Regions from separate parts of the Prevotella sp. lc2012 genome, predicted to be linked through region 1. Evidence: riboswitches for the same ligand, from Rfam matches in the RefSeq annotation. Region 1 holds a riboswitch; each other region holds the start of a gene.
The links. A riboswitch is a leader RNA that binds a small molecule or an ion and turns the genes downstream of it on or off. The one in region 1 is predicted to bind cobalamin.
Positions count from the first base shown of each region.

Region 2: it holds a riboswitch for cobalamin, as region 1 does, so the genes downstream of both, BLU99_RS04420 (LysR family transcriptional regulator) here and BLU99_RS05675 (TonB-dependent receptor) in region 1, are expected to answer to the same signal.
Region 3: it holds a riboswitch for cobalamin, as region 1 does, so the genes downstream of both, BLU99_RS06535 (alpha/beta hydrolase family protein) here and BLU99_RS05675 (TonB-dependent receptor) in region 1, are expected to answer to the same signal.

Region 1 is NZ_FNUF01000002.1:418,786-424,852, forward strand. It holds gene BLU99_RS05675 (TonB-dependent receptor) at 1-1,797, opposite strand, end outside; cobalamin riboswitch at 1,864-2,046, opposite strand; gene BLU99_RS05680 (hypothetical protein) at 2,091-3,617, opposite strand; gene BLU99_RS05685 (DMT family transporter) at 3,902-4,234, shown strand; gene BLU99_RS05690 (carboxypeptidase-like regulatory domain-containing protein) at 4,252-5,055, opposite strand; partial or broken gene BLU99_RS12395 (ATP-binding protein) at 5,439-5,561, shown strand; gene BLU99_RS05695 (HNH endonuclease signature motif containing protein) at 5,711-6,067, shown strand, end outside.
Region 2 is NZ_FNUF01000002.1:50,020-56,086, forward strand. It holds gene pdxS (pyridoxal 5'-phosphate synthase lyase subunit PdxS) at 1-339, shown strand, start outside; gene pdxT (pyridoxal 5'-phosphate synthase glutaminase subunit PdxT) at 344-895, shown strand; gene BLU99_RS04420 (LysR family transcriptional regulator) at 2,268-3,164, opposite strand; cobalamin riboswitch at 3,223-3,408, opposite strand; gene BLU99_RS04425 (hypothetical protein) at 3,840-4,469, shown strand; gene ispG ((E)-4-hydroxy-3-methylbut-2-enyl-diphosphate synthase) at 4,475-5,848, opposite strand; gene purE (5-(carboxyamino)imidazole ribonucleotide mutase) at 5,894-6,067, opposite strand, start outside.
Region 3 is NZ_FNUF01000002.1:625,786-631,852, forward strand. It holds gene BLU99_RS06530 (porin family protein) at 1-2,539, shown strand, start outside; gene BLU99_RS06535 (alpha/beta hydrolase family protein) at 2,631-3,434, opposite strand; cobalamin riboswitch at 3,750-3,936, opposite strand; gene BLU99_RS06540 (MATE family efflux transporter) at 4,056-5,360, shown strand; partial or broken gene BLU99_RS06545 (PIG-L family deacetylase) at 5,318-6,067, opposite strand, start outside.

The sequences.
Region 1 (6,067 bases):
GTTGACGTCCCAGTTACGGTAAGAGAGTCCCACGATGGCCGAGCCCGAATGCCAGGGGATATAAGGAATCTGGTCGCGGTAGTAAGACGTGGCAGGGTCCGTCACGTCGCGAGCATCCTGGTAGGTGTATTGAGCCCGTGCCGTCGCCACCAGCTCCCGTCCCACCTGGAAGTCAGCCTCGGCCTCCACGTCGACACCCTTGATATGCACCCTACCGAGGTTCAGCATCGTCCATCGGAACTGCTGTCCCTTGGGGTAGGCCACGATCTTGTCGTGCACCGTATTGTAATACACGTCGAAGTGCATCTGCGCGTGACGCACGATGCCCTCCATGAAATGCTTGTTGAGCACGAAGCCCGCATCATACTGCAGGGCACTCTCCGGCGTCAGGTTGGCGTTACCCATGTCGGTATAGTAGAGGTCGTTGAATGTCGGCATACGGAAGCTCTTCTTCACATACGCCCGCATCGAGAAGAAGTTACCACGGAAAGGATAGACGTTGACGAAGACGGCCGGCGTGAGCTTCGACAGCGAGCGACTGGCGTCCATCCCTGCAAAGGCACCCCGCCGATGCGTCCTGTCGTTGACGAATGAAGCCAGCACCGAAGCCTGTGCCTTCAGATGCCTGTAGTCGATCGCCGTAGCCAGACTCACCAGATGAGACCTCCTGGTCGGATAGGCGAAGTTATAGATGTCGGCATTCAGCTTGTTCCACTTGAAGTCATAGCTCAGCGAGGCACTCCAGTTGGGCAACAGCTCCAGCACGTTGGCCGTCGAGAGATACAGCTCCTGCTGCCGATAGCGGTTGTCCACGGGCAACTGTGTGGTGTCCTTGTTCACATAATGCGTGTTGTAGTAGGCATACTTCGCCAGCCACCGAGTGCTGAACCCCTCGCCCACGTTCTTGTCGAAGGCCGCCTGCACGAACGTGTTCAGATCCTGCTGCCGCTCCCCGCGCCGCCACACGTTGTTCACGATGGCCCCAGGGATGCCTCTGGCCGAATGATAGAGATAGCCCTTCACCTGCCAACCGCCCTGATAGAGGCGCCCGTAGAGGTTACCCTCGACCCGCTCGGCATGGATATCGCCGTTCTGTCGGATGGCCGTGGTGTCCCATGCCGTCGTCCCATCGGGGTAGCGGCGCTCATAACGGAACTTATACTTTCCGCTGGCCGTCAGGAAGCCTGTGCTCAGCGACGAGCTGACCCGCTCCGACAGCCGCTGCTCCCATAGGGTCGAGAAGCGGAACATATCGCTCGACCCATACTGCGCCTTCATCCGCAGTCTGTAGTGGCGCGCGGCCCCTTGCTCATGATGCGAGGCGAAGTCGGGCGCCTTCGTACGGATATAGACAGAGCCCGCATGACCGAAGTCGCTGGCGGGCTGGAATATCGCACTCTTCTGACCGTTGTAGAGCGTCACCTCCTCCACGTTGTCGAGCGAGAACTGCCCGAGGTCTATCTGTCCGTTCTGTGCATTCCCCAGTGCCACCCCGTCGTAGGAGATACCTAAGTGATGGGTACCCATCGAACGGATGTTCACCGTCTTGATGCCGCCCACACCCCCATAGTCCTTCAGTTGGATGCCCGAGAAATAGCGCAGCGCGTCGGCCACGGAATGGGTGTTCAGCTTCTCCAGCTGCTCCCCCTTCAGCTTCTGACTGGGCACCACCTCACGCATGGCAGGACGGGACACGACGACGATCTCCCGTATGTGCTGTACGGAATCCAACTTGCCCTGTGCTGTCGTATGAAGACATAAGAAACAAGACAGTAGTAGTAGCGATGCCCTTTGCATCAGGCGACACGGTTCGCTCTTCACTTCCACTTTTTGTGTTCCCACCCCGCCTAACCCCAGAAGCGGAGCGAGAGGCTTTCCATCGGCAGGTCTTCTGACTTCACCATCCGGCATCAGACGTCTTCCCAAAAATCTCAGTGACATTTGTCTGTGCCGATAAAGACGGTTTACAGCAGCGGGACTGTCCGGGATTCTCACCCGATTCCCTTTTCATCACCCAAAGGGTGAACCGATTCGTTTGCAAAAATAAATAAAAACCTTGAAAGTAGGAAATATATTGGGAAAAAAACGACCTATCGCAGCAGTCTGTGGCCGAGATCATGCTGATGACAGGCCGCCATGATCTGCTCCACGACCTCATCCATCACTGGCACCTCCACCCTGTAGTAGGTCGGATAGTCGGGACAGAGCACCACCAGGTTCATCCCCCCCACACGGATGCCGTAATCCCTCTGGAGCATATAGCGATACAGGTTCTGTTGGATGCAGTAGTGATAGAAAGGCGTGTCAGGCAGACTGATACCGTTGAAGCCCGTCTTCCCGTTGAAGCCCTCCGTCAGCGGGACCCCCGCCGCGTCGACCACCTTCCCGCTCCGCTTCCAGTCGTAGATGGTGAACGAGCCGTCGTCCTCACGACAGATCATGTCAACCGTCCCCGCGATGTTCAGGTCCAGGTCGTAGATCGGCCATTCCTGGCGATAGGGACGGATACGATGCTCCTCGACGAAACGCAGGAAATGCGCCTTCTCCCGCTCGATGCTGACAGGCACCGTCGCCTCCCCGTCGACAAAGGAGTAAACAGTGTCGAACACCCCGTCGCGGAAGTAACGCTCCGTCTGCAGGTGCATGAACGTGCCCACCTCACTGGCCATCCGCCGACAGCGGTCCCACCTGTCGAGCATCTCCTCCACGTCCGCCCCGTAGCGCTGCCACTGCATCTGCGCCGTCTGCAGCGCGTCGAACGTCTCGAAGAAATAAGCGATCAGACTGCTCACGGGCAACAGCCGTTCTCGGCCGTCGTAGGTATAGACATGCTCGTCGGCCATGAAGTCGATATAACGGTCCTGGTCGTAGCGCCCCGCCTCCGTGAAAGCGCCCATCTTCTCCTGCATCTCCGTCGTCCGTGGCAGCCGCGCCACCAGCTGACAGCCGTAACGCTCCTGACTGTTCTGAGGCACGACCGTCGGCACCAGTCGCGGCGGTTCACCATGCCCCTCCCCTCTGGCCGCCATCTTCAGCGCCTCGTTGTCCGTCCACCGCCTCACGGGCGACAGCCCCTCTGCGGCCACCGCCTCAACGGCCGCCACCTCAGGCACCAGCGCCCTCACCAACTGCACCAGATAGGCGGCACACGCCTCAGGCTGTTCCGCCACCTGCCGCTCCGCCAGTCTGACGACCGTCCATCCATGACGGTTCAACACCCCGTCGCGGTAGTCGTCGCCACAGCCGATGGCATGTATCACCCTGCGCGTCTCCGCCGTATAAGGCTCGTCGATCTCGATGTCGATCCGTACGCCGCCGTCATCCGCCACCAAGGCGAGGTCCATCTCCACAGGCGGCTGCTGTACGGAGATGTTCAGACACACATCCGCGAACACCCCGATCGTCTCGGGCAACCAAGCCCGTAACCGCTTCAGAAGTCCCAGCGCAGCCTCGTCCGCCGCCCGCCTACGCCGACGGAACGGATAGACGATCGCCCCCGTCTCAGCGAACCTAACGATCGGATAGCACCCCTCGGCCACCTTTGCAAACGCCTCCGGCACCTGGTAGTCCACACGCTGCTCCTGCCACCGCTCGGCATAGCCCGTCGTGCAGTACATCCCGTTCAGGTGCCGCTTCCGCTCAGCGAGCCACTGTGCCAGGGCCTGTCGCTGCGCCTCGGCACACGCCGCCTCAGCCAACACCACCCCCGCCTCAGCGAACAAACGCTGCGCCTGTTCTATCCGTGTCGCCTCCGCCATTTCCACGGCCTGCTCCACCAGCGCCCTGAAACGCGCTTCCGTCATCAGTCTCTTACTCATTTGCCCACAAAGGTACGAAAACTTGTCGATTTTAGCAAGAAATGTTGATGGTTTAGCGGAAAAGTCGTACCTTTGCCCATGTTATGAATCATTTTATCTATCTGCTGCTTGCCATCGTCTTCGAGACAGGCGCAACCTCGCTGTTAAAGATGGCAGAAGGCTTCACCCGTCCTCTGCCCACCGTGGCCTCCCTGGCCTGTTACCTCGTGTCGTTATACTGTCTCAGCATGTGCCTGAAGACGATACCCATCGGCGTGGCATACGCCATCTGGTCGGCCTTAGGCATTGTCCTTGTCACCCTGATAGGCATCTTCGCCTTCAAGCAGACGCCCGACTGGGGAGCCATCGTTGGTCTCACCCTGATCATTGCCGGCGTCGTGGTGCTGAACCTCTTCTCAAAGATGACCGTCCACTAATCCCCCATCATCAAGGTCTACCACCTCAAACCCTTCATCGAGATGCCGAGCGTTGCGGGTAGCTTTTTGATCTTCTTTGTGTTCAGATTCCTGATATATCCGCTTCGAAGATAGGCTGGGAAATTGATGATTCCCTTTCCGTTGGAGTCAACCACCGCCACACCAATATAGTAGGTATGGCCTTTTTTCAGGATGATCTCTTCCTGCACATCAACCGTTTGCTCGGTAAACTGTTGCTTGTCTGAGAAATTCAAGTATATGGGTTTGTGCTGAACGGGGGAAAACTCCTTGCCTTTTACCTCGTAGACGATGATTCGCAGCACACACCGAGTATAGGTACATTCCTCAACCCTAAAGTTAAAACTCTTAATCAGATAATCCCTCTTATTCTTAATGATCGGGCCGAGGTCATGAGTCGCGTATTTCGTATTGCGAAACGACACGTCGCCAGGCATCTTCATCCCTTTGTGCGAGACAGCCTTCTCCTTGAGTTTCTTGTTGGAGATGACAACGTCCGACAGTTCGTAGACATCCTCTTCTAACTGGATATCCAACTGACCTGTCTTATAGCTCTCAAAAGGAATCTGCTTGGTACGATAGCTGATATGATGGACGACCATCTGATCGGTATGCCCTTTCGGCACCTCCAACTCGAAGTTCCCCTCTGCATCAGATACCGCATACAGACTGTCCACCCGTATGCTCACATATTCGATACCCTGTCCGTAGCTGTTCGATACCTTACCCCTCACCTTTACCTGTGCTGAGGCCGTCAGCCCCCAGCACAGGATCAGTGCTATAAAACAAATCCTCTTTATCATATCATCCTGCGATTGTTGTCTGCAAAATTAATACATGATACGGTATAAACAACATTTGTTTCGCATTATTTGCGAAATTTTGCAGATGTTGTGTTTTTTATCCAAACACTTTTGCCGTCCTACTATCTTCCATCCATGATCTATCGGCAAGAAAAAAACACGCTGCAAGACGATAGGGCAAAATGTATTATGAAAATATATACCACCTATATACTACCGCTGTAGAGGATCGAACCCCCGTCCCGCAACGTGCTTATATCAACCCATTATATTCTTGGGATTACTGTTTTCGTTTTTCGAGCGCAAAGATACAACTTATCTTGGAAGCATCCAAATTTTTTTAGGGAATTATATTTATTACGGTGGTATACTTTTCGATTATTATTTACAAGGATAAGGTTTTATGCTCTGCACTGATCGACAGACTGTGGCATAAATCATATCTCGTCAACATGATGGGTACGTCATATCGTATTAAAGAAACAAAAAAATATATCAGTAACTAAGTAATGTATAACAAACTTTTTATACCTTTGCAGTACTCGGTCGGAGTGGTATACTTTTAAATTATTATTTGGTATACTTTTACGTTATCATTTACATCCCAAAGGTGGTGTAAGAGGCGTGATTCCAAGTAAACAGAAGTATTAATTATATGGTTTACATCGACGATTACAACGAAGTTAAGGATTGCATCTACAAAGAAGAGCATTATTCAGCACGTGACAATGGTGCTGTAATGCGGCATCCACGTGAAGGCAAGCGAATTCGTAAGGATGATAACGTATGGACTTTTGGCAAGCCCAATGACAAAACAGGCTATATGGAGATTGCCGGTCAGAGAGTGCATAGAATTGTTGCCTTTGCCTTTCATGGCAACCCACCAACAAACCAGCATGTTGTTGACCATATTGACACAAATCGTCGCAACAATCGCCCAGAAAATCTTCGTTGGCTCACACGATTGGAGAATGCTTTGAACAATCCCATTACACGTGCGAGGATAGAAAAC
Region 2 (6,067 bases), 370 kb from region 1:
GAGCTCTATGAGGCCGCCAAGCAGTTACAGGCTCCATATGAACTGGTACGGTATGTGCATGAAAACGGGAAGCTGCCCGTCGTGAACTTCGCTGCTGGTGGTGTGGCCACCCCTGCCGACGCAGCCCTGATGATGCAGCTCGGCGCCGAGGGCGTGTTCGTCGGTAGCGGCATCTTCAAGAGCGGTAATCCTGCCAAGCGTGCTGCCGCCATCGTCAAGGCCGTCACCAACTATCAGGATGCCAAGATGCTGGCAGAGCTCTCCGAAGACCTCGGTGAGGCCATGGTGGGAATCAATGAGCAGGAGATTGAACTGCTGATGGCAGAACGAGGAAAGTAATACGATGAGAATAGCCGTTCTAGCATTACAAGGAGCATTTGCCGAACACGAGCAGATGCTCCATCGTTTAGGCGTCGACACCTTCGAGGTACGGCAGCTCGCCGACTGGCAACAGCCGAAAGACGGACTGATCATCCCTGGAGGCGAGTCGACCACCCAGTCCAAGCTTCTGCACGAGCTCGGTCTGTTCGAGCCTATCCGCAAAGACATCCTCGCAGGTCTGCCAGTCTTCGGCACTTGCGCAGGCCTGATCCTCCTCTCGCCGATGCATCTGGATACGATGGCCATCGACGTGCAGCGCAACGCCTACGGTCGCCAGCTCGGTAGCTTTCACGCCACTGCTCCTGTAGCAGGTATCGGCGATGATGTGCCCATGACCTTCATCCGCGCCCCTTACATCAACCAGGTCCTATCGCCCGAGTGCGAGGTGCTCGCCCAGGTCGACGGTCATATCGTCGCCGCCCGCCAAGGTCGGCAGCTCGTCACCGCCTTCCATCCCGAGCTCGACGACGACACCCGCATCCACGAGCTCTTCCTCTCTACCGTGACCGACTGACAGACCGGCACCACCGGTCTTCATCGCAGTCATGAAGCGACCACATAAAAGTCCTCTACAAAGATTATCCGCAGCCTTGCTCATGGCAGGGCTGCGGATTTATTCATTCTTCACACAAGGATCGTTTATCCGCTATCCCAAGCGATTTATAGTTGATTAGCGATGGCAAATATAGGCAATATGTTTTCCCCTGTAACTGTACGTAAGGGCGGGGGCGACGAGACAAATGGTCGATTATTTTACTTTCACGGAATTCGAACCTCTTGTAGTTTCTTTAGCAAATGAGGATCCGTTACCTTGTATAGCGTGTCTACCCAATGAAATTCATCAGTTGTTATGATCAGGAAAGTGTCATTCACAACTGTCAAATGACGATTGAGTCCACCCAACTCAATTACAGAATCATTCACCAAAGACCATGTCGGAATATATTCCACATCCCCACCGTCATGGAGATAGCATTTCTTGTCGGCATATCTTTCTTCGAGAGTATAGTTTTTCCCCTTACGATCAAAGTATATGTAGAATTTTGTCTTGATATCAGGATCTGAATTCGCATAATACCAATACTGGCAGCTATCGCCAGCTATCAATTTTACTCTATCATATCCTTTTGAGCAACACGAGAATAACACTACGATAAATAATGATATATAAACTTTCTGCATAACTTATCTTTACGGTTGATATCGAGGGCAAATATAGGCAATTTGTTTGAAACGGCCAAATCTGTGGGGTAAATTGTAGGGTGTCCCTTCGACAGGCTCAGGGACCGCTGGGGGATTGTAGGCTCAGGGACCGCGGTGGGGTGCTCGGGGACCGCTCACGATCTACGGTCCCTGAGCTTGTCGAAGGGACTTTCGAAGAGTCTGTGGTGATATATCTTTACAAATGGGCGCGCATAACTCGCGTGGTGGGCAGGAACATGGGAATATGGGGCGTAGGCGTGAGTTTTGGACCGTTTTTGTAATTGACTGATAATAAAACGATTACATCCGCACAAGAAAGGGGTAGGTTTTTTCCCTCAAAGAGATAGGGCCTATGAGTCGTGGAGATAGGGTTTACGAGTGAAAGGGATTATCTCTATACCCTATAAGAGATTATCCCTTTCACTCGTAAGTGCCATTCCTTTCGGTCGTGGAGACCATCTCTTTAACTGTTAGAAGGCACCCCCACCCAAAGTAGGCCCCTTCTCTCCACCGAACAGGGGAAAAGTGCACCTAAACAGGGCAAGAAGGGGACTAAAGAGCCCCTCGGTTTTTCTAGTTCGCAACTTCAGACGAACGTTTTTTTAGGCAGTTTTTCCTGACAATCTAAGGAATGGAAAAAGAGTAGCGCACGAGAGAGAGAGAGAAAATGGCGCTACTCTTTCTTAATACAGCCTGTTCTTAAGAACCTCTGTACACTGTTCAAGCATCTGGATGAAAGCTCGTGTGGAGTTTTTCATATAACCGTCGCGGAGCACATGGATACAGCCCTCCATCCTGGACGACGGCACGTTGATTGGGACGGCACGAAGGCCCGTCTCGTCGATGATGGTCGCCTCGGCGAGCACCGTGACGAACTTCGTCTGACGGACCAGCTTCAAGAGCAGCGACACGTTGTTGATCTCTGCCTTGACATTATAATGGTGGTCTGTATGCAGAAGCACCTGATCGAAGGCATGGCGGGCCTGCAGTCCCTTGGCAGGCAGGGCGAAGCAGTAGCGCTCCAGCTCGTCGAGGGTCACCTCCTGTTTGGCCGCCAGCGGATGGTGCTCATTGACGATCGCCGCCAGGCGGTTGTCGAACAACAGTCGGCTCTCGATATGCTCGTTGTGCTCCGTCGGCTTGAAGGCCACCACGAAGTCGAGCTCATGGCGCTGCAGTCGCTCTATCAGGTCTGTCATCGACGCATAGAACACATTGAGCTTCACCTTGGGGTATTTCTTCAGGAAGTCGATCATCGTCTCCGAGATCATGCTGCTGAACGAATAGGTGACGCCGATATTCAGCTCGCCCGTCAGCATGTTCTTCAGCTCCTGCATCCTCAGGAAACAGTTGTCCACCTTATACACACTCTCACGGGCCAGCGGCAGGAGCATCCTGCCCGCCTCGGTGAGCAGCACCTCATGACTGTTGCGGATAAACAGTTGCTGGTCCAGCTCACGCTCCAGATTCAGGATCTGTTGCGAGAGCGTGCTCTGGGTGATAAACAGTTCTTTCGAGGCCACCGAGAAATTGAGCGTCTCGGATAGCCTGAGGAAATACCTCAGTTGTCGCAGTTCCATAACTCACGATTCACTTTCTGTCATACTCTTTCCCTCTGCCCTTACATCGAGAGCATCAGGCATCATTCCGTACAAAGGCTGGTCTTCAGACTTTCCTCCACTCCCAAGCGCCTTCTCGCCCAAACGGGCAATGGCTTTTCTGCCTGAGAGCCATAATGGAGTTTACTGCTGCGGGACAGTCGGAGATTCTCACTCACATTCCCAATTAAGCACAGCTAAGTGCACCTTCACGGGCGACACATCTCTGTATCACAGGTGCAAAGATACACATTTTCAACAAACAAACAAAAATATCCCCACAGAAAAAAGGCGGTTATTGCTTTTTCCGATAGTCTCGTTCGGAACAACTAATAACCGAAGCGTCTCCCACGTCGGATAATCATCTATCTTTGCAGTAGAATAAGAAACCAAAAAAACTTCGCACTATGGGTTATGTTATTATCGTCGCTATAGAATTCCTGCTGACCTTCATCGGTGTCACGCTGCTGATTGTCTATAAGAACAAGCATGCCTGACGGCATGACCGTCCACGACCAACTCCCCGATCACCGACAAAGACCGTATTGGCTTCATACGAGAAAAAACGCATAATCGGCCTGTTCGTCGATTATTTTTTCTTTTTTATCGACTAAATCGTATATTTGCCGATGAAAAAGCGACTAAAAAACGATGATCATGAAAAGACTGATGATTACTTTGGTGGCGATGATGGCGATAGCCGTCTCCGCCCAAGCGATGAGTTTCTCCAAGGCACGCAGCCATGCGCTGTACCTGACCGACAAGATGGGCTATGAGCTCGATCTGACCGACGACCAGTACAATGCGGTTTATGAGATTAACCTCGACTACATGATCAGCCTCAACTTCGAGAGCGATCTGTACGGATTCTACTGGACGCGTCGTAACAACGAACTGAAATTCGTGCTCTCGAGCTACCAGTATCAGCGGTTCCTCATCACGGAATACTTCTACCGGCCCATCGGCTGGCAGTCGAAGTCGTTCACCTTTGTCATATACAGACACTACCCGAAAAACAGGTTCTACAGGAACGCGCCACGTGTCTACGACACCTACAAGGGCGGCAACCGTCAGTACCATTACAGTCCCTATCAAGGGCGCACCTACTCGAACGACCCCAACCGCAACGCACGCCAACTGCCGCAGGCCGGCTCCAGATGGCCACAGCCCGACAAGAAGAAGAGTCAGGCCATCAGGGGTGCCCGTCAACAGACCATCAGCGTGCCGACCCAGCCACAGGGTACCAGTAGGAAGGCCGGCGACGCCCACCGCAGTGGCAGGCGCTAGGGCATCTATTTCCGATCGTTACGGATAAGTTCGAGGAGTTTCTCGACGGCCTCCTCCTCGGGGATATTCTTCTCGACACACTCCTTGGCACGGTAGAGGGAGATCTTACCGCGTCCGGCACCGACATAACCATAGTCGGCATCGGCCATCTCACCAGGCCCATTGACGATACAGCCCATGATACCGATCTTCAGTCCCACACAGTCCTTTGTGGCTGCCTTGATCTTGGCAATCGTCTCCTGCAGGTTGTAGAGCGTACGTCCACAGCCAGGACAGGAGATATATTCCGTCTTCGTGAACTTGATACGGGCGGCCTGCAATAACGCATCGCCCAGGGCTTCCAACTGGGAAGAAGCATAGCGAGGCGAACGGATCACGATCTTCATAGCCTTACGGTCGATGAGCAGGGCACCCACCGCCATGGCGGCCTTCAGCTGCAGGGTCTCCCAGTCGGGCGCATCGACATCAAGGACGATGGTGTTATCGTTGATGGAGGCCTCTGCCTGCTCACGCAGGGCGGCACACGCCTCGATCATGTCGACCAGCTTACGGGCCACGGGGATCTCGCACTCCGGCTCCTCAGAGAGACTGACACGGATGGTGTCGCCGATGCCCTCCGTCAGGAGAGCACCGATGCCCAAGGCACTCTTGATACGACCGTCCTCGCCTTCGCCAGCCTCGGTGACACCAAGATGCAGGGGGTAATGCATATCCTCCTTGTCCATCGTGGCCACGAGCAGGCGCACGGTATTTACCATCACCACCGTGTTCGACGCCTTGATGCTGATGACCACATCATGGAACTGCTCGCGCTTGAAGATACGCAGGAACTCCATGCAGCTCTCCACGATACCCTCGGGGGTGTCGCCATAGCGCGACATGATACGGTCGGAGAGCGAGCCATGGTTCACACCGATACGTACGGCCGTATGGTGCTCCTTACAGATATTCAGGAACGGCACGAGCTTACGCTCGATCTTCTGCAGCTCTGCCGCATATTCCTCGTCGGTATATTCCAGATGCTTGAACGTACGCCCGGGATCGACGTAATTACCCGGGTTGATGCGGACCTTCTCGCAGTAAAGGGCTGCGATATCGGCCGTATGTGCTGTGAAATGGACATCGGCCACCAGAGGGGTCATATAACCGTCGGCCTTCAGTCGGGCCGAGATATTCTTCATATTCTCCGCCTCTCGTGTGCCTTGTGTGGTAAAGCGTACCAGCTCGCCACCGGCATCGATGATGCGCTTGGCCTGTGCCACGCCACCCTCGGTGTCGTTGGTATCGACCGTAGCCATCGACTGGATACGGATGGGGTTTGAGCCTCCGATGCCAATCGTTCCAACGCGGGTCTCGGATGATTGTCTTCTCTTATACATAGAACTTCGAACCTTGATTACAAAATACCTGAAAGTCAACAGCTATCAGTTGGTCTTATACTGATATTTGACCTCAGCCAGTTCCTCGTTGGCCTTCTCGATCTTGATCTTCAGGTTACCCTTATACACCTCCAGACGCTGTGCCAGAGCGGCATCATCCAGAGCCATCATCTCCACGGCGAGGATGGCTGCGTTCTGCGCACCGTTGACACCGACGGT
Region 3 (6,067 bases), 210 kb from region 1:
TATCCTGAAGGCGACGATGGACGATTATAATGATGCCTATATGAACATTGATATCCGTAGTCATCGTGAGATGATGATTCCTGTTAAACCTATCCGTATGCTGAGGATCTCCCACGAGCTTCCTGAGGTGCTTGTGAAGGCTACGAAGATCAAGATGGTCATGCGTGGCGATACAATTGTCTATAATGCTACTGCGTTTAATCTGGCGGAAGGAAGTATGCTTGACGCACTGATAGCCCGTCTGCCTGGGGCAAAACTGACCAGTGATGGTAAGATCTATGTCAACGGCCAGTATATTGAGAGCCTGCTGGTTAATGGTCACGACTTCTTTGCGGGTAATCCTAAGGTTGCCTTGGAGAACCTGCCTGCATATACGGTTAACAGGATCAAGGTATACAACAAAGAAGGACTGACCTCAACGATGATGGGGCGCAATATGGGCGATCACTCTTTTGTGATGGACGTGCGCCTGAAGAAGGAATACGCTACCAACTGGATGGGAAATATAGAAGCCGGCGTAGGGACACACCAGCGTTATAAGACACGGGGATTTGGTATGCGCTTCTCCGACAAGGAGCGGATAGGGGCCTATTATAACATCAATAATCTGAACGACAACCAGAAGGCAGAACTCAGCGGTGAATGGAGACCGCAGGACGTACCCGACGGACTGTTGGCAACAAAAACCGCTGGTCTGGCATATGTCAACTATCTTGATGGATATGATAAGTGGGTTACCAACGAGCTGACGTTCTCTCATGTCGGTGCCGACAATGAGACCAGGCAGGAGACACAGACATACCTTCAGGGCGATGATTCGTATCTTCTTCGACAGTCGAAAAATACCAGTGGCACAGATCGTCTCAGCAATAACTTCGTCTATCATACTACCAAGGACAAAAAGTATACATCTATCAATCATGTCAATCTCTCCTATGCCCGGACACAGGGTATGGGGTATTCTGCAGAGACGGTATCCGATATTATGGCTGAAATCAACCAGATGATATCCGACAATAGTCATCACGGCAATGACTTGAATGTAAGCATCGGGACGGAGACCGGCTTCCGTACCTTTGTGACAGACATGTTCAGGGTGGAAGCCTCCTTTGGTTATAACCGGCGCCAGCAGAAGACATTCTCGCGCGATCAGGCAAGATTCTTCCGGGAAGGAAGGCCTATGGATTATCGGAATAGTTATCTTCATAAGCCACAGCAAGAGATAAGCCTTGCCGGTGGACTCAGCTATAACTGGCAGATACGCAGTGTCTCCATTCAGCCCCAATATAAATATCGTTATACTTACAACAAGCATTATAATGACCTGTATCGTTTGGATAAGATCATCGGCAGAGACAGCAGTCGGTTTGATGTTCTTCCGTCAACCAGAGAGGCTCTCGCTCAGGTCATCGACAGGGGAAACAGCTATCGCTACCACGAATACCGTAACGAGCATCTCTTCAACTTGCATTTCTTCCTCTTTCAGCTGAAAGCCATCAACGGAGAGTTCTTGCTTAATATGCCTGTCAGGATGGTGAATGCTCACCTTCATTATACGCGTACAGATCATTATCATCTGCCGCATAGTAAGGCTTTCGTCGAGCCGGATATCAGTCTTCGCTCGCATAGTGGAAAGATCGGGTATATGTTGTCGGCTGGCATCAAGTCCGACTTCCCCGACCTGACGTCGATGATCGACTATCGCGACGATAGTAACCCGCTATCTGTCTTCTTGGGAAATCCGGATCTGAAGAATCTCCATCGTTACTATGTGGATCTGAACCTCTCAACCCATAGAAATCAGAAACTGAACTTCAGTCTGTGGGCCAACTACCATCAGACGGATCATAGCGTCGCTTATAGTCTCTCGTTCAATAAGTCGTCGGGTATCTCTACGATGAGGCCGGTCAGCGTGAATGGCAACTGGGACCTGAATGGTGGCTGGAGCATCTATGGTCCTTTGGATAAGGATAAGAAGCTCTCCCTTGAGAACAGATCGACGGTGAACTATAACCATTGTGTAGATATGGCCAGTGTTGAGGGATATGCGGAGAGTGTGCGCAGCATTGTCAACAACTGGAAGATCGGCGACGAGCTGAAGCTCAACTATCGTGCCAACGACGACCTGGAGCTGACGCTTCATGGTGGTGCCGATTACTATCTCATTGATAGCAAACGGAGTGGTTTCACTCATATCCGGGCTGGCGACTACAGCCTGGGGGCTAATGCGCAGGTGAAGTTACCGTGGGGCGCACAGCTCACATCAGACATTACGATGTTTGCTCGTCGGGGCTATCATCAGACGGAGATGAACACCACCGACTGGGTGTGGAATGCCCAGATTAGTAAGGCTATTTGCAAAGGAAAACTCTTTGTGCGACTACAGGGATTCGATATCCTGCATCAGTTCTCCAATACACAGTTAATCATGAACGCACAGGGGAAAACCGAGACCTGGCGGAACTGTATCCCGCAGTACTACATGCTTTCCCTCTCATGGCGTTTCCTCGTAAAAGCGAAAAAGAAAAGTGAAGAATGATAGCTGTTTGTCGCTCATCATAGAATATCAAAAGAGACCCAGCTATAAGGCTGGGTCTCTTTTGATAATGGCATCTGCCGCAATCAGATAATTAATCGTGTTTGATAAAGTTCTTGATTGGCTGAAGCGACTCCTCAAACTCCTTGGCATTGAAGCCGTGGCCGGCGCCGTGGATGATGTGCATACGGACATCCTTATATCTCCTCGCGGCTCTTTGTGTGCTGAAGAGCGGTACCACATTGTCGTTGTCACCCTGGATGATTAGGACGGGCTTCTCGTAGCGTCCTATCACATCAAAGGAGTGTATGTCGCGCAGTTCCATAAAGTAGCGCTTACCCAAAGGCACATCCCAGATACGGGTGGTGTCCGGCATATTTTCTATAGGACGGGTGTCGTGATTGTCGCCTAGGGCAATGGCGGGGAAGACGAGCACCAGTTGACTGATATCTTCTGGCATCTCAGCGGCAGTGAGGGCCGCCACCAGTCCGCCCTGACTCTCGCCCACGAGTACGATCCTGCTGGCATCCACATCCGGGCGCTTCTTGAAATAGTTCACGATGGCCTCCAGATCGTGCTTCTCGTCGATGATCGACATGTTCATCGTGTTGCTGTCGCTCCTGTTGTTTGCCGATCCGCAGGGGAAGTCAAACGTGTAACACATATAACCCATTGAGCTGAATGTGTCGAAGTAGTTGCGACCCCAATCGTGTGAACCGTTAAAGCCGTGCACGATGATAGCCAATGGCTGTTTTTTACCTGTCTCTTTCTGATGGTTCAGCACACCATAGATGTTACGCTCCCCATTCTGTACCCATAACTCTTCTGTCTGTGCCCATGCTCCGATGGTCATGAAGACCAGACCCAGTAGTAGATAATGTCTTTTTTTCCAGTTCATATGTTAATTGATTAGTGAAGATAATAATACTGCAAAGATAGCGGAAAACGTTGGAGTAGGATGGCTGGAATGTATGATTAGACATGCTCAAAGTGTCATGCGGTCATTTCACGTATTAAAATGATACATCCGTGTCGTGTAAGGCAATACAGAAACATCAAAAGAGACCGGGCCTCGCGGCTGGGTCTCTTTCACAAACCTATATAATAATACACGTATGTAACGTTACAAAGAGTCCACACGAACTCCAGAACTATTACTGACTTTTCCCAACAAAGGCATTCGTTTTGCCTCTCATCCTTACATCGAGGATTGTCGGCTTCTTCCATTCAAGGCTGGTCTTCTGACTTCGCTCCACCCTGAAGTACCTTCTCGCCCTGATGGGCAATGGCTTTTCTCACTTCAGAGCCATACGGGAGCTCACAGCTGCGGGACAGTCGGAGATTCTCACTCACGTTCCCAATTAATTGCGGTTAAGCAAACCCTGATGGGACAGCTTTTCGGGCTGTCGGGTGCAAAGATAGATAAAATTGTCTAATTCAACAAGAAAAACGAGAAAAAATGCACTTTTTCTTGCAAAATGTGCGGTGGGAGTGCGATATTTCGTAATTTTGCATACGAATGAATCAGAGAGACCGACAGATCTTGCAGATCGCCTTGCCATCGATCATATCGAATATCACCGTGCCCTTGCTCGGGATGATCGATGTGGCCATCGTGGGACACATGGGTAGTGCCGTCTATATCGGGGCGGTGGCGGTCGGCTCGATGATCTTCAACCTGGTCTACTGGCTTTTCGGTTTCCTGCGGATGGGCTCGAGTGGACTGACAGCACAGGCCTTGGGTCGGCGTGACCTCCCGGAGGTTGGACGTTTACTGTTACGCTCGATGGCCATCGCCTTGGGTATTGCCTTTGTCCTGTTGGTCCTCCAGGTGCCACTGCGGCTCATGATGTTCTGGTTGATCGGTCCGACAGCCGACGTGCAGCCATCGGCCACCACCTATTTCTACATTGTGGTCTGGGGCGCTCCGGCCTCTCTGGGACTGTTCAGTCTGTCGGGTTGGTATATCGGCATGCAGAACACCCGTATTCCCATGCTGATCTCCATCACTCAGAACGTGATCAACATCCTGGTGAGTCTGCTGTTGGTTTATGGATTCGGCATGAAGATCGAGGGAGTGGCCCTTGGAACGGTCATCGCACAGTATGCGGGCTTCCTCATGGCGGTAGGTCTGTTCTTCCGTTACTACGGTCGTCTGCGCTGTTATCTGGTTCTGCAAGGCGCGTTCGTCCGCACGGCGATGAGCCGTTTCTTCCATGTCAACCGTGACATCTTCCTCCGTACACTGTGCCTGGTTCTGGTGAACCTCTTCTTTACATCCGCTGGTGCCCGTCATGGGGCAGTGATTCTTTCGGTCAATACGGTAATGATGCAGCTCTACCTGTTCTTCTCTTATTTCATGGACGGCTTTGCCTATGCCGGAGAAGCGCTGGGAGGCCGTTATTACGGGGCAGGCAACAAACTGGTGTTCCGTGAGACGGTCCGCCACCTGTTTGGCTGGGCTGTGCTGATGACCGTGTTCTTTACCTTGTTGTATGTGGTGGGAGGACAAGCGATCGTGGGTATCCTGACCGACGAGCCACAGGTGCTGGCAACCTCGTACGACTATCTGTGGTGGGTCTGGCTTATACCAACTGCCGGAGCGGCGGCCTTCATCTGGGATGGGCTGTTCATCGGGATGACAGCCACCAGAGGGATGCTGGTATCGTCGTTGGTATCGGCCCTATTGTTCTTCGTCATCTACGGGCTGACGGCCGGCATACTAAAAAACCATGGCCTGTGGTTAGCCATGGTTATCTATCTACTCATGAGAGGGGGTATTCAGACGATATGGTATTCCACGAAGGCCTCCATGGCCTCGTAACATGCCAGACCGAGATCATCATAGCGCTTCGCCGTGTCGCGGTTGCGATCCTCGGCGCGCTGCCAGAACAATCGCTCGTCATTACCCATGAACGGGGCACTCTCCATCTGACTCTGATGGCGCAGGATGGCATTACGCTTCTCACGTAGTTCCTCCGGACTCATCGGCACGCACATCTCAATGTCGGCCACATCCCATTCTGCCCAGGCACCGCGGTACATCCATACACGGCAGTCCTTCAGCCACTCTGCACCCGCTTTCTTCTCCTCGTCGATAGCAGCCAGAACGGCGTCGGTACATTTCTTGTGGGTGCCATGAGGATCGGCCAGGTCGGCAGCCACGTAGATCTGATGAGGCTTCACCTCCGCGATGAGTTGCTGGATCGGTAGCACATCGTTCTCCGACATCGGCAGCTTTTCGATCTTGCCGCTCTCGTAGAAGGGCAGGTCGAGGAAGTGGATGTGATCGCTGTTGATGCCGTTGTAGCCACAGGCCAGTCGGGCCTCGCCACGACGGATGAGGCCTTTCAGGCGCAGCACCGTCTCATTGTCGAGATCACCTTCTTTCTTCTGTTTCAGGAAGGCCTTCACCGACTGGTAGCTGTACTTGATTACCTCGTCGGAGCCGTTGGCGAAGATCTTGTTGAAACCGTTGATGAAATGCATGAAGCGTGTCACCTCCTCGTCGCCGACGGCGATATTGCCGGA